Linked DNA regions of Acidisarcina polymorpha. The protein of the gene in region 3 interacts with the protein of the main gene of each other region in a pairwise test. Links are inferred from orthologs where the notes say so. Each region holds a gene or a part of one and is shown on either strand. Other genes may lie near its edges.

Evidence for each region. The genes of interacting proteins can lie anywhere in the genome.
Region 1: the proteins of aceE (region 3) and nth interact in binary tests that used the Escherichia coli proteins (3 or more experiments, as listed by UniProt). The link is inferred for Acidisarcina polymorpha from one-to-one orthologs.
Region 2: the proteins of aceE (region 3) and groL interact in binary tests that used the Escherichia coli proteins (3 or more experiments, as listed by UniProt). The link is inferred for Acidisarcina polymorpha from one-to-one orthologs.

Annotation. Positions count from the first base shown.
Region 1 is NZ_CP030840.1:6,186,314-6,190,501, reverse strand. What follows is about bases 468-3,275. They hold nth (endonuclease III), read right to left. Parts: upstream 2,356-3,275; coding sequence 1,579-2,355; downstream 468-1,578. Other genes in these bases: ACPOL_RS26360 (DedA family protein), read left to right, coding at 2,479-3,117; ACPOL_RS26370 (PIN domain-containing protein), read right to left, coding at 1,272-1,529; ACPOL_RS26375 (uroporphyrinogen-III synthase), read left to right, coding at 468-1,275. In the rest of the region: hemC (hydroxymethylbilane synthase), read left to right, coding at 1-376; more of ACPOL_RS26375, read left to right, coding at 373-467; ACPOL_RS26355 (inositol-3-phosphate synthase), read left to right, coding at 3,381-4,188. UniProt on the Escherichia coli protein: DNA repair enzyme that has both DNA N-glycosylase activity and AP-lyase activity. The DNA N-glycosylase activity releases various damaged pyrimidines from DNA by cleaving the N-glycosidic bond, leaving an AP (apurinic/apyrimidinic) site.
Region 2 is NZ_CP030840.1:5,989,015-5,993,296, reverse strand. What follows is about bases 468-3,369. They hold groL (chaperonin GroEL), read right to left. Parts: upstream 2,803-3,369; coding sequence 1,132-2,802; downstream 468-1,131. Other genes in these bases: ACPOL_RS25570 (co-chaperone GroES), read right to left, coding at 2,918-3,229; ACPOL_RS25580 (TonB-dependent receptor domain-containing protein), read right to left, coding at 468-766. Also shown: more of ACPOL_RS25580, read right to left, coding at 1-467; ACPOL_RS25565 (FAD-binding protein), read left to right, coding at 3,665-4,282.
Region 3 is NZ_CP030840.1:1,904,598-1,909,232, reverse strand. The notes cover bases 787-4,041. They hold aceE (pyruvate dehydrogenase (acetyl-transferring), homodimeric type), read right to left. Parts: upstream 3,672-4,041; coding sequence 987-3,671; downstream 787-986. Other genes in these bases: ACPOL_RS08265 (DUF481 domain-containing protein), read left to right, coding at 4,021-4,041. Outside these bases: non-homologous end joining protein Ku, read right to left, coding at 1-711; more of ACPOL_RS08265, read left to right, coding at 4,042-4,635. UniProt on the Escherichia coli protein: Component of the pyruvate dehydrogenase (PDH) complex, that catalyzes the overall conversion of pyruvate to acetyl-CoA and CO(2).

The sequences.
Region 1 (4,188 bases), 4.3 Mb from region 3 along the record:
TGAGCAGCTCTGTCCGGCGCCCGGGCAGGGTGCGCTGGCCATTGAATGCCGCGCCGCCGACGCCGCCACCCACCAGGCGCTCGCCTTCCTCGACCACCCCGATACCCGCTTCGCCGTTACCGCCGAACGCGCCGCCCTCAACGCCCTCGGTGGCGGCTGCCAGGTTCCCATCGGCGTCTATTGCCGCCGCGAAGGCGACACCTTCCGCATCCACGGAGTCGTCGCCAGCAACCCAGGGAGTAGCCGAGGCGGCGAAGCCCATATTTCCGCCAGCACCACCGGCTCACAAGCCGAAGAACTCGGCCGCACGCTCGCCGCCGTGCTGCTCAGAAACGGCGCAGAAAGCATCCTCTTCGCCAACCAGTACAAACCATGAGCGAACCGTCTCCGAAACCTCTGCTTGAAGGCAGACGGATCATCGTCACCCGCGCCCGCACCCAGGCCAGCTCTCTCGTCACCTCGCTACAGGAGTTAGGCGCCGAAGTCATCGAAATCCCCACCATCGAAACCATTCCGCTCGACTCCTACGAGATGCTCGACGACGCCCTCAAGAACATCGCGAACTACCAATGGCTCCTCGTGACCAGCGCCAACACGGTGCGTGTCCTCGCCGAACGCCTCGCCGTCCTCAAGCTTTCGCCTTCAACCCTCGACCCTCCCCAGAAAGTAGCAATCGGCTCGGCAACCGCCAGGGCCATGCGCGAGCAGGGAATCGCAGTCGATCTCATCCCCGAACAATATGTCGCCGAGTCGCTGGTGAGCGCGTTGGGCGATCAAGTCGCCGGAAGCCGCATCCTGCTCGCCCGCGCTGCCATCGCCCGGGACCTCATCCCCGAAGCACTCGCTCGTCAAGGTGCCACCGTCGACATCGTCGATGCCTACCGAACCGTCCTCCCCGAAGGTTCGATCGAGCGCATCCAGCAAGTCTTTGCCAGCCCTGCCAGGCTACCCGACGCCATCACCTTTACCAGCTCGTCCACGGTGAAGAACTTCTTCACTCTCTGGAACGAAGCAGGCTTCTCCGGAATCCCCAAAGAAGTCGCCGCCCTCTCGATCGGGCCCATCACCAGCCAGACCCTCCGCGAGCACGGCTGGGAACCTGCTCGTGAGGCAAAGAGACACGATGTCGAAGGATTGGTCGATGCGACGGTTCGGTATGTAGAGGTAAGGATATTGGAAGAGCGCGAACGGGAAGGATATTTGCGATACCCGGAAGATCTCGCCGAAGCTGAGACATGGTGGGAATCTGAGCAGAGCAATGAGCCAGAAGACTAATCCTCACCCCGCAGATAAATTTCCACGTTGTTCGTGGTCCACGTAGCGACGCCGGTTCCGAAGAAATCCCGGTCTTCTGTCCAGATGGGTGCTTTGAGAAGCAGGGCGATCGCCAACACCGGCCAGTCGTCGGAATCGCGCGTTGCGACGCGTCGCATCGCGGCCTCATCGAAAGCGGAATAGTCTGCTGCGGGAATTCGCTCAACGACGCTTCCAACAGCCTGGAAGTCATGTCCGACGCCTTCTGTACGCATGTCTACCAAATCTTACCTGGGAACTCCCAGCGCTCTTACCTAGGAATTCCTAGTGCGTGCTCCAGGTCTTGTCCCCCGAATTACAAACCTTCTCGAGCGAACAATCCACACACCGAGGTTTCCGCGCGATACAAATCAGCCGCCCATGATGGATCAGTTCATGCGAGAAAGCAATCCACCGGTCCTTCGGAATAATCTTCATTAGGTCCTGTTCGACTTTTTCAGGAGTCGTCTCGGTCGTGAGCCCCAATCTCCGCGAGAGCCTCAGCACATGGGTATCGACCACCACCCCAACGGCCAGCCCATAGGCCACGCCCAACACCACATTTGCCGTCTTCCGCGCCGCTCCGGGAACCGTCAGCAGCTCTTCCATCTTGCGCGGAACCTTGCCATGGAAGTCAGTCAGAATCTTCTTCGCGGCGCCCTGGATCGACTTCGCCTTGTTGTTGTAGAAACCGGTCGTGCGAATGATCTCCTTGATCTCATCAATCGGCGCCGCCGCCATATCGGCGGGCGTGGGATAGGTCTTGAAGAGCACCGGCGTCACCATATTTACCCGCGCGTCGGTGCATTGCGCCGAGAGGATCGTTGCGACCAGCAGCTGCCATGCATCTTTGTGAATCAACGCACACTCCGCGCCCGGATAAGCGGCAGCCAGCAAGTCGAGGATAGTCTGAATGCGCTCCGGAGCGAGCGCCTGCTTGCGCGAGGCGGCGGTGGCTTTGCGCGGCTTGATGGTTGACTTAGCTGGTGTCGCTTTCGCGGCGGACTTCTTAGTGGATTTCTTCGCGGCAGTTTTGCCGGGCATCGCAGTTTTGCTGAGCATGATTGAGGAAAGCGCTCCCGTCGCCATCGTAGCAAAGGGCCCAGTGGCAGACACCTGCCTCCCGGTCGCAGCATTGAAATTGATGGTCTGAAGGTATACTCAACCTGCACCAACTCCAAAAACATGACAGAAAAAATTCTCGCCATAGTAGCCAGCTTCATTGTGGCCACCATCTCCGTCTCTGGCTATGCGGGCGTCGCCCTGCTCATGGCCATCGAGTCGGCCTGCATTCCTCTCCCCTCTGAAGTCATCATGCCTTTCGCCGGTTACCTCGTCTCGACGGGCCGCTTCAACCTGTTCTTCGTGGCCACCGCGGGCGCGATCGGCTGCAATCTCGGCTCTGTCGTCGCTTATTGGATTGGCGCATGGGCCGGTCGCCCCTTCATCGAGCGCTTCGGAAAATTCGTCCTTATTGATGTGCACGACCTCGACCGCGCCACCCGCTTCTTTGAGAAATACGGCTCCATTACCGTGCTCATCGGCCGTCTGCTGCCGGTCGTGCGCACCTTTATCGCCCTGCCTGCGGGCATTGCCCGCATGTCGCAGCTCCGCTTTCACATCTATACCTTTGTCGGCTCCTGGCCCTGGTGCTTCGTGCTCGCCTACGTCGGCATGAAGCTCGGCCAGCAATGGGACACTAACCCGGCCTTCAAAGAGGCATTCCATCGCTTCCACCTGGCCGTCGAGATCGCGCTGCTCGCAGGGATCATATGGTTTCTCTGGACCCACCTCAAGTCGCGCAACCGTACCAGCGAGGCCTAGCCAACCACATCACAGGATGGACCTGGCGGAGCATCCGTAGTGACCGTTGAGGCACCTTTTCCGCTGTTTCGGACTGGCCGGTTTGCGTATCGTCCCTTCGAGGGGAGAGACTAAGGTGTTTTGATTTTGCGCTTCCTGGCATATCCAGCTTCTGGCCAGGGGACGCAAGAGTTACCGGCGTCAAACTTGACTTTCCCCATAGCAGTTTCGAGCAAATCGCAAGCTCGAGCAATTTTTGGATTCAATAGGAAGGAACCACAGCAATGCCCACAGCAAACCCCAGCGGCTATTCCGCAAATGAAGGCGCCGCCTCCGCATCCCAGATTCAGCCCGCCAAAGGCAAGCTAGGAGTGATGGTTGTCGGCCTGGGCGCCGTCGCCACCACTCTCATCGCCGGCGTAGAGGCCATCCGCAAGGGACTGGCCAAGCCCATTGGATCGCTTACTCAGATGGGCACCATCCGCCTCGGCAAGCGCACCGAAGGCAACACCCCGCTGATTAAGGATTTCGTGCCGCTCGCCGACCTGAACGACATCGTCTTCACCGGTTGGGACATCTTCGACGACAACGTCTACGAAGCCGCCGCCCACGCTAAGGTCCTCGACAAAGAGCAGCTGGAGCAGATCCGCCCCTACCTCGAAGCGATCAAGCCGATGCCCGCCGTCTTCGACCAGTACTACGTCAAGCGCCTCAACGGCACCAACATCAAGACCGGCAAGAACAAGATGGATCTCGCCAACCAGCTTCGCGCCGACATCCAGGCGTTTAAGAAGACCGTCAGCCGCGTGGTCATCATCTGGTGCGGGTCGACCGAAATCTTCCTCGAGCCTTCCGAAGTCCACGACTCCATCGCCGCCTTCGAAAAGGGCCTCGAAGAGGACCACATCAACATCGCTCCATCCATGATCTACGCCTACGCGGCCATGAAGGAAGGCGTACCCTTCGCCAATGGCGCTCCGAACCTCTCCGTCGACCTGCCCTTCATTCAGGAGCTTTCGAAAGAGAACTTCGCTCCCATCTGCGGCAAGGACTTCAAGACCGGACAGACCTTCATCAAGACCGTGCTCGCCC
Region 2 (4,282 bases), 4.1 Mb from region 3 along the record:
CCTGTGGCGGCGAAGGAAGCGCTTGACCAATCGCATCGTAGATGGACGTATTCGTCTGGATAGTTCCGCCCCGGTGGAGGAAGTTCTCACCCGTGTTCAACACTGCGCGATTCGCTGCGACCTGGCTCGATGAGGCTCCATTGAATAAGTTGTTCGCAAGAACGCTGTTCATCGTAAATGTATTGCTACTCAGTCGCTGACCGTTCGCCCAGATGTTCTGGTTGCCTAGTCCAGTGTTGGTTCCGGTATCGGCAAGAAAGTCCGCGTTCACGCCCGGGCTCAACAATGCCAGCTGAGTGAAGCTGCCCGTTCCGAGCGGAGTTTCCTGGATCTGAGCGCTGTCCAGAACGTAACCGTTCGTGGTGTCAGTAGAGTTCAGCAGCGGGGTGGCTTCCACCTGGACTGAGGTGCTCGTCGCACCTACTTTGAGTTGCGCATTGAGTGTGGCCGTTCTGTCTGCCTGGACTACGATTGCCGGATAGTTCTGAGTATCGAATCCATCGCGAATGAAGCTCAAGGCGTAGGTGCCAATCGGGAGATCCTGAAAGGCATAAGTGCCTGCTCCCGATGTTGAGGTTTGGCGAGCTAAACCGGTGCCGCTGTTGACCGCGTTGACCTGAACACCTTGTATGACGGCGCCGGAAGCGTCTGTCACCGTTCCGTTAATGGTCCCCAGAGTCTGCTGCGCTGAAGCGCGTTTAGGAAATGACGCGGAAACACTGGCGAGAATTGCAAGAAGTACCGCAATGTATTGCCTGGATCGCATGAAAACGATCTCCTCTTGGAACAATTGGGTGATGAATTTGGCTGCGCTTCTGGGGCTCTCAGGAGCGCACCCTCCCACCTCTATTTATCAGTGCAACTGTTAACGAAAAATAAAACCCTGGCGCTCGGAAATGAGAGATGTCGATGGGTCAACAAAAGGTGCGTGGCTGTTAATCCGAGCGCTATTTCTCACCGAAACTTAAGAGCGTCTTAAGGACAGATTCAGGAAACGCCATGCGTCAGAAGAGTAATGAAAAGATAAACGTCAGAACGATGAAAGATCCCACAAACAGAAAGCCCCGCATCGCTGCGGGGCTTTCTGCCGTTGTTTTTTGCTCCGAAGGAGCGTGTCGCCGAGCGCGTAGCTCAGTACATGCCTTCCATGCCGCCGCCGTGGTTATGTCCACCGCCGGCTGCTTCCTTCTTCTCAGGAATCTCCGAGACCATCGCTTCGGTCGTCAGCATGAGGCCGGCGATCGAGGCTGCGTTCTGCAGAGCGGTGCGGGTCACCTTGGTCGGATCGATGACGCCGGCCGCAACCAGGTCTTCGAACTTGTCGGTGCCAGCGTTGTAGCCGTAGTTGTCGTCGTTGCTCTCGTGGATCTTACCAACGATCACTGCACCCTCGACGCCCGCATTGCCAACGATCTGGCGAAGCGGCTCTTCGATGGCGCGGCGAACGATCTGGGCGCCGATCTTCTCATCGCCTTCGAGCGTAGCGATAAGCGCATCGACTTCCTTAGACGAGCGGACCAGCGCAACACCACCACCAGCCACGATGCCTTCTTCAACAGCAGCGCGGGTGGCGTGCATGGCGTCTTCAACGCGGGCCTTCTTTTCCTTCATCTCGGTCTCGGTAGCCGCACCGACCTTGATGACGGCGACGCCGCCAACCAGCTTGGCCAGACGCTCCTGGAGCTTCTCACGATCGTAGTCAGAGGTAGTCTTGTCGATCTGGTTGCGGATCTCCTTGACGCGCCCTTCGATCGCCTTGGCTTCGCCCTTACCTTCGATGATGGTGGTGTTGTCCTTATCGATGGTCACGCGCTTCGCACGGCCCAGATCCTCAATCTTGACGTTCTCAAGCTTGATGCCGAGGTCTTCCGTGATGGCCTTACCGCCGGTCAGTTTGGCAATGTCTTCGAGCATGGCCTTGCGGCGATCTCCGAAGCCAGGGGCCTTTACTGCAGCCACATTCAGGGTGCCGCGGAGCTTGTTGACCACCAGGGTCGCAAGCGCTTCGCCGTCAACATCTTCAGCGATGATCACGAGCGGCTTGGAGTTGCGGGCAACCTGCTCGAGCAGCGGCAGCAGGTCCTTCATCGAGCTGATCTTCTTCTCGTGGATCAGGATGTAGGGATCTTCGACCGAAGCTTCCATACGATCGGGATCGGTGACGAAGTAGGGGCTCAGGTAGCCGCGATCGAACTGCATGCCTTCGACGACTTCGAGCAGCGTTTCCAGGGTCTTCGACTCTTCAACGGTGATGACGCCGTCCTTGCCAACCTTCTTCATCGCCTCGGCAATGATGTTGCCGATGGTCGAGTCGGAGTTCGCCGAGATGGTGCCGACCTGGGCGATCATCTCGCCGGTCACTGGCTTCGAGAAGCGGGCCAACGCTCCACCGGTCACGACTCCATGCTCGTCGCGAACGCCAACGATGGCGGCAACTGCCTTGTCGATGCCACGCTTGAGCGCCATCGGGTTCGCACCGGCGGCAACTGTCTTGACGCCTTCGCGATAGATTGCCTGCGCCAACACGGTCGCAGTCGTGGTGCCGTCGCCGGCAACGTCTGAGGTCTTCGAAGCGACTTCGCGGACCATCTGCGCGCCCATGTTCTCGAGCGCGTTCGCGAGCTCAATTTCCTTGGCGACGGTCACGCCGTCCTTGGTGATGGTCGGCGAACCAAACTTCTTCTCGATGACCACATTGCGTCCCTTGGGTCCAAGGGTCACCTTGACCGCGTCGGCCAGGGTGTTCACGCCACGCAGAATCGCCTGACGGGAATCTTCTCCATGCAGAATTTGCTTTGCCATTGCTTAAATCTCCTTAGTACTCAAATCATTTGGTGTTCCATTCAAGCCGCCATGGCTGAAGTGGAATCACATACTTCCCTGCTGAAACAAAAATGCCTCCATTAGGAGGCAACAACTACGACTTCAGAATTCCGAGAACTTCTTCCTCACGCATAATGAGAAACTCTTCGCCGTCAATCTTGATCTCCGTGCCCGAGTACTTTCCGAAGAGAATGCGGTCCTTCGCCTTAACGTCGAGGGGGAAAACCTTGCCTTCGTCGTTCGACTTTCCTTTACCTACGGCGATCACTTCGCCTTCCTGCGGCTTTTCCTTAGCCGAGTCAGGAATAATGATGCCGCCACGGACGGTTTCGCCCTCTTCCACGCGACGGACCAGAATACGGTCGTGAAGAGGAGTGAAGGTGGTTGCTACGGTAGCTGTTGCCATTTCGGTGCTTCTCCTTCGCGCGGGTTTCACCACGCGTCTGCTTTGCTGAACTTTGTCTAGTGAATGCTGCTACTGTTCAAAGGGACGAAGGCGGCTGCCGGATCGTTCAAAACGCTCATTAGCAGTGTCGCCTCTCGATTGCTAATGTAGGCCAGCCTTTGGGGGCTTGTCAAGCAGCTCTAGAAACTATCTGAGCGTGATCCGCTAAGATTCTCTTGAGTGTCGGATTGTCGGAGCTTGTGCTGCAGTGGGCGGCTTCAAGCAGTGAGCGGAGTCTAACCCTCACATCCCAAAGCGGTAGGTAACACCCGCATCCCTAGGTACTCGATGACATGGAGGCCACCTACCCTAAAGCTCTCCAGGTTTCGGTGAACCTCGTTCGACGATGTCCCTATTGCCTCAGCCAAACGTCCTCGCGTACCGTTGGTAGACAATATGGACAAGAGACAGTTCTTGAAGACCTCCGGCGCATTTCTGACAACTTCTCTGCTGTCCCATCTGGCTTCCGCCGACAGCGCCACGCCACGCACTAACTGGGCGGGAAACCTCACCTATCACACCGACAAACTGCTGGCCCCCGAGACGGTCGAAGAAGTCCAACAAATGGTCAAGAACACGCCAAAGCTGCGCGCCCTCGGCAGCCGGCACTCGTTCAACACCATCGCCGATAGCACCGCAGCCCAGATCTCGCTCACTGCTCTTGATTCCATGGTGCTCAATCCGCAGGCGAAGACCGTCACTGTCGGAGCAGGAGTCCGGTACGGAACTCTCGCGCCCTATATCGATCAGCAGGGCTTCGCGCTGCACAATCTCGCTTCCCTGCCGCACATCACCGCCGTCGGCGCCTGTGCGACCGCGACCCATGGCTCTGGAGTCAAGAACGGCAATCTCTCCACTGCCGTCTCCGGCATGGAAATCGTAAGCGCCGATGGACAGCTCCTTCACCTATCGAAAGACAAGGACGGCGAAAGCTTCCTTGGCACGGTCGTCCATCTCGGCGGCCTCGGCGTGGTCACCAAGATTACCTTGAAGGTCCAGCCGACCTATCAGGTA
Region 3 (4,635 bases):
GGGCGCGTTGTGCACCTTGGCTTCAACCATTGCTTTGAGGGCGGTTTCGTATTCGTCCTTGAATTTCTCAGGAGCGAATTTGGCGGATTTTCTTTTAATAAGCTCCTCAGCGAGCGAGAGCTGATCTTCTTCGATGGCCACCGGCTTGATATCGGCGAAATAGGAGGCAGGATTGCGCAACTCCGCCGCATAGCGCATGGTGTATGCCATCATGCCGGCAAGCTTGTCGTCCGCTGGCGGCGCGATGGCGACGAGGTGTTCGCGGCCGCCGAAGGCGATCTTGCCAAGGGCGATCTTCTTGGTCTTCTGGAGCGCCTTTCGCACGACGGCAAACGCCTCGGCCTGGGTATCGCTCTCGGGGACGACAAAGTAGGGCTTCTCGAAATAGCTGGGGTCGACTTCAGCGGCGTCGACGAACTGGGCGACCTCCAGGGTGTGACGAGAGGGAATGCGCAGGTTCTCGATCTCTTCAGGCTCGACGGTGACGTACTGTCCCTTGCTGTACTCGTAGCCCTTGACGATGTCGGTCTTCTCGACTTTGCTTTCCTCGGACGCGGAGGAGACTTTCTGGTACTTGACCCGCTCGCCGGTCTTGCGATCCAGCTGATGGAAGCGAATCTCGCTCATCGACTCGGTCGCCGTGAACAGCTTGACGCCGAATGACACCAGCGAGATTTGAATATGCCCAGACCAATAGGGTCGCGCTGCCATAAGTCGTTCCTCCGGTGCAATAAGAACAGTGCAACTTTAGGAGGCAATGATACCGTACTGGAGATGCTTTGGCCTCAATAAAATAAGCCCGCCGCAGGACCATGTGACGGGTTCAAGTAGAGCAATCTGCTTCGGAACCTTCAAATTGGCTTCGCATTCCGATGAATGAAATGCGTAACGGGTGGGATAGGCTGCCATCGAAGCGACGGGCTTGGTCGAAAAGAAGAGAAGGCTTCTCGGCATGGAGAAGCCTTCTTTGATGTCAGTGCGTTGGATTAGATGGAGGCTGGATTAGGCTTTTCGGTCTCCAGCCCCAAATCGGTGAGTGCTTGTTGGGCCTTGGCTGCGTCGAACTTGCCGTCGCGCGCGAGCTTCGACAAGGTAGCGGCGACGATCGATTCGGCATCCACTTCGAAATGGCGGCGAAGATGTTCGCGATTGTCGCTGCGCCCGAAGCCATCCGTGCCTAGCGTCACAAGCCTTGTTGAAAGCCAAGGGGCGAGTTGGTCAGGCACCGCCTTCATGTAGTCGCTAGCGGCGATGATCGGGCCTTTCGTACCCTGAAGCGCGGAAACGACATAGGGCGTCTTCTCCGGCTCGGAGGGGTGGAGGCGATTCCAACGATCGGCTGAAAGCGCGTCGCGGCGAAGCTCGGTGTAGCTGGTGACGCTCCACACATCGGCCTGAACACCGTACTTCTCCGCGAGAATATCCTGAGCGCGTAAAGTCTCGTTCAGGATGGGTCCACTGCCGAACAACTGCACCGTAGCCTTGCCTTTTTTCGCCCCTTTGAACTTATAAATGCCCCGCAGGATACCTTCCCGGCTGCCTTCTGGCATTTCAGGCATGGCATAGTCTTCGTTGTACATGGTGATGTAGTAGAAGACGCTCTCGCCCTGCTGGTACATGCGCCGGATGCCGTCCTGCAGGATGACGGCGAGCTCATAGACGTAGGCCGGATCGTAGCTGAGGCAGGTAGGAACGGTGCTCGAGAGGACGTGGCTGTGGCCATCCTGATGCTGCAGGCCTTCGCCTAGCATGGTGGTGCGTCCGGCGGTACCGCCCATAAGAAAGCCGCGGCCGCGTGAATCGGCGAAGGCCCAGATCATGTCGCCGACCCGTTGGAAACCGAACATCGAGTAGTACATGTAGAAGGGAATTGCCGGAACGCGATAGTTCGAGTAAGCGGTGCCGGCAGCAGTGAACGACGCCATCGAACCGGCCTCAGTAATGCCTTCTTCCAGGATCTGGCCGTCCTTTTCTTCTCGGTAAAAGAGCAGCATGTCGACGTCATGCGGCTTGTATTTCTGACCCTCGGGAGCATAGATGCCGACCTGGCGAATGGCGGACTCAAGACCAAAGGTGCGGCCTTCATCGGGAACGATCGGTACGATCAGCTTGCCAATATCCTTATCCTTGAGCAGATGCCGCAAGATGCTGACGAATCCCATAGTCGTCGAAACAGCGCGACCTTTTGACCCTGCTGTCCATTCGGCAAAGTAATCCAATTCCGGCGCCTGGAAGGGGATGGAGACAACTTCGCGACGGGGCATATAGCCACCGAGAGCCTGACGGCGTTCCTGCAGATAGGCGATCTCCGGGCTGTCGAGACCTGGCTTGTAGAAGTGACCGTGCTTCGCGTCCTCTTCGGTGATGGGCAAGTCGAAGCGTTTGACGAAGGCTGCAAGTGCTTCGTCGGTAAGCTTCTTTTCCTGATGAGAGGCATTTCTGGCCTGGGTGCTGGCGAGTCCGAAACCCTTGACGGTTTTGGCGAGGATGACGGTCGGCCGCCCAGTGTGCTCAACCGCCCGATTGTAGGCGTTATAGACCTTGATGGGATCGTGGCCGCCCCGGGTCATCGCGTCGATCTCATCATCGGTCATGTCGCTGACCATCTCCAGCAACTCCGGGTATTTGCCGAAGAATTCCTTGCGAATATAGGCGCCGCCCTTGGCCTTGAAGGCCTGATAGTCGCCGTCGACGCACTCTTCCATGCGTTTCAGGAGCAGCCCCTTGTGGTCGCGCTCGAAGAGCTTGTCCCAGCCCCCGCCCCAGATGACCTTGATGACGTTCCAACCCGCGCCCAGGAAGACTTCTTCGAGTTCGTCGATGATGCGTTTGTTGCCGCGTACCGGTCCATCGAGTCGCTGGAGATTGCAGTTGATGACGAAGATAAGGTTGTCGAGCTTTTCGCGGGAGGCGACGCCGAGTGCCCCGAGAGTATCGACTTCGTCGGTTTCGCCGTCGCCGACAAAGGCCCAGACCTTGCGAGGGGTCTTCTCGATCAGGTTACGGTTCTCCAGATAACGCATGAAGCGCGCTTGATAGATGGCGTTCAACGGTCCGATGCCCATCGAAACCGTGGGAAAGCGCCAGAAATCGGGCATCAGCCAGGGATGCGGATAGGAAGAAAGTCCCGGCTGGTCGCGAAGTTCGTGCCGGAAATTAAGCAGCCGTTGTTCATCGAATCGGCCTTCGAGAAAAGCGCGCGCGTAGACCCCGGGCGAGGCGTGGCCCTGGAAGTAAATAAAATCGCCAGGCTGGTCGCCACCAGTCTGGCTGCTATAGGTGGCGTGGAAGAAGTGGTTGAAACCAACCTCAAGCAACGTGGCCAGCGAAGAGTAAGTGGCAATGTGACCGCCGATGCCAGCGTCCTTCTTGTTCTGACCGTGTACCATAGCGAGCGCGTTCCAGCGAATCAGGCTCTCGATGCGGCGTTCCACCTGGCGGTCGCCGGGATAAGGGAGCTCGTCATGCTTGGGGATCGTATTCAGATAAGGGGTGGTCAGTTCACCGCGAGTCGAGATACCAGCGCTGCGAGCCCTATGCCGCAAGGCGGCCAAAAGCTCCGCGCCCTGCTCCGGACCTTCGGCGACGATGACATCATCGAAGGCCTCAAGCCATTCTGCGATTTCTGCCGTAAGCTCAGCCGGATTGGCCACGTCCATCTGCATTTTCATAGTCGGAAACAGCTTCCTTCTCGGAGTGTCGTTGATTGCATTCGGGATTCAAATCGCATATGCGTTGTACGCTGCGGCGAACCATTCCTCATGCGTACCGTTTGATTGTAAATCTATCGGAGGTTGGTGGCCGGTGCGGCCTTTGGTCAACCTCGGATCGCCGCCGCGAAACAGCGGACGATATTGGAAGGTCTTCCCACCACGATCGGCAACTGATTGCGTCGTATGAGAAATATCCAGAATTCAAGCTCTGCGTCGATCAATTCGCGATCAATTTTCCCTTTCTGGGCCGGGACATCCTTATCATGGCTGTATTGACTCTATTTTCAGGAGTAAAGGCCGACGCCGTATGAACTTACAAACCTTTCACCGCACCTCGATCTTCCGCCGATTTGGACAGACGATGGTCCTTTTGATGGTCGCGCCGCTCGCGACCTCGCGCGGCTTTGCGGCCGATCCGCCTGCGCCACCGGCTGCCGGCACAGACGTGCTTGTCTTCAACAACGGCGATCAACTGACCGGTAAGCTGCTCCGCTCGATGGCCGGTTCAGTGGTCTTTCACAGCGACATGGCAGGAGACGTAACGGTCCCCTGGGACAAGGTGAAGGAGCTTCGAACCCCGCAACAATTTGCGGTGCTTGAGAAGGGGGTTAAGCCAAGCCGGAAGACCCCGGACGCGCTGGTTCCTCAGGGGACCCTCACGATCGCCGACCAGAGTGTTCAGGTACACACCGACTCGGGTGGAACGACGCCTGCAATTCCAGTCAAGAACATCGATTTCTTAATTGATGACGCGACTTTCCAGAGCAAGATCAAGACCGAGCCTGGGTTCTTTCATGGGTGGAATGGCACCGGCACATTCGGCGCGACAATCGTCCAGGCAACGCAGAATACCTACACTTTCAACGGCGCCATCAACCTTGTTCGGGCAATTCCCGACGTGTCGTGGTTGACCCCGCGCAAC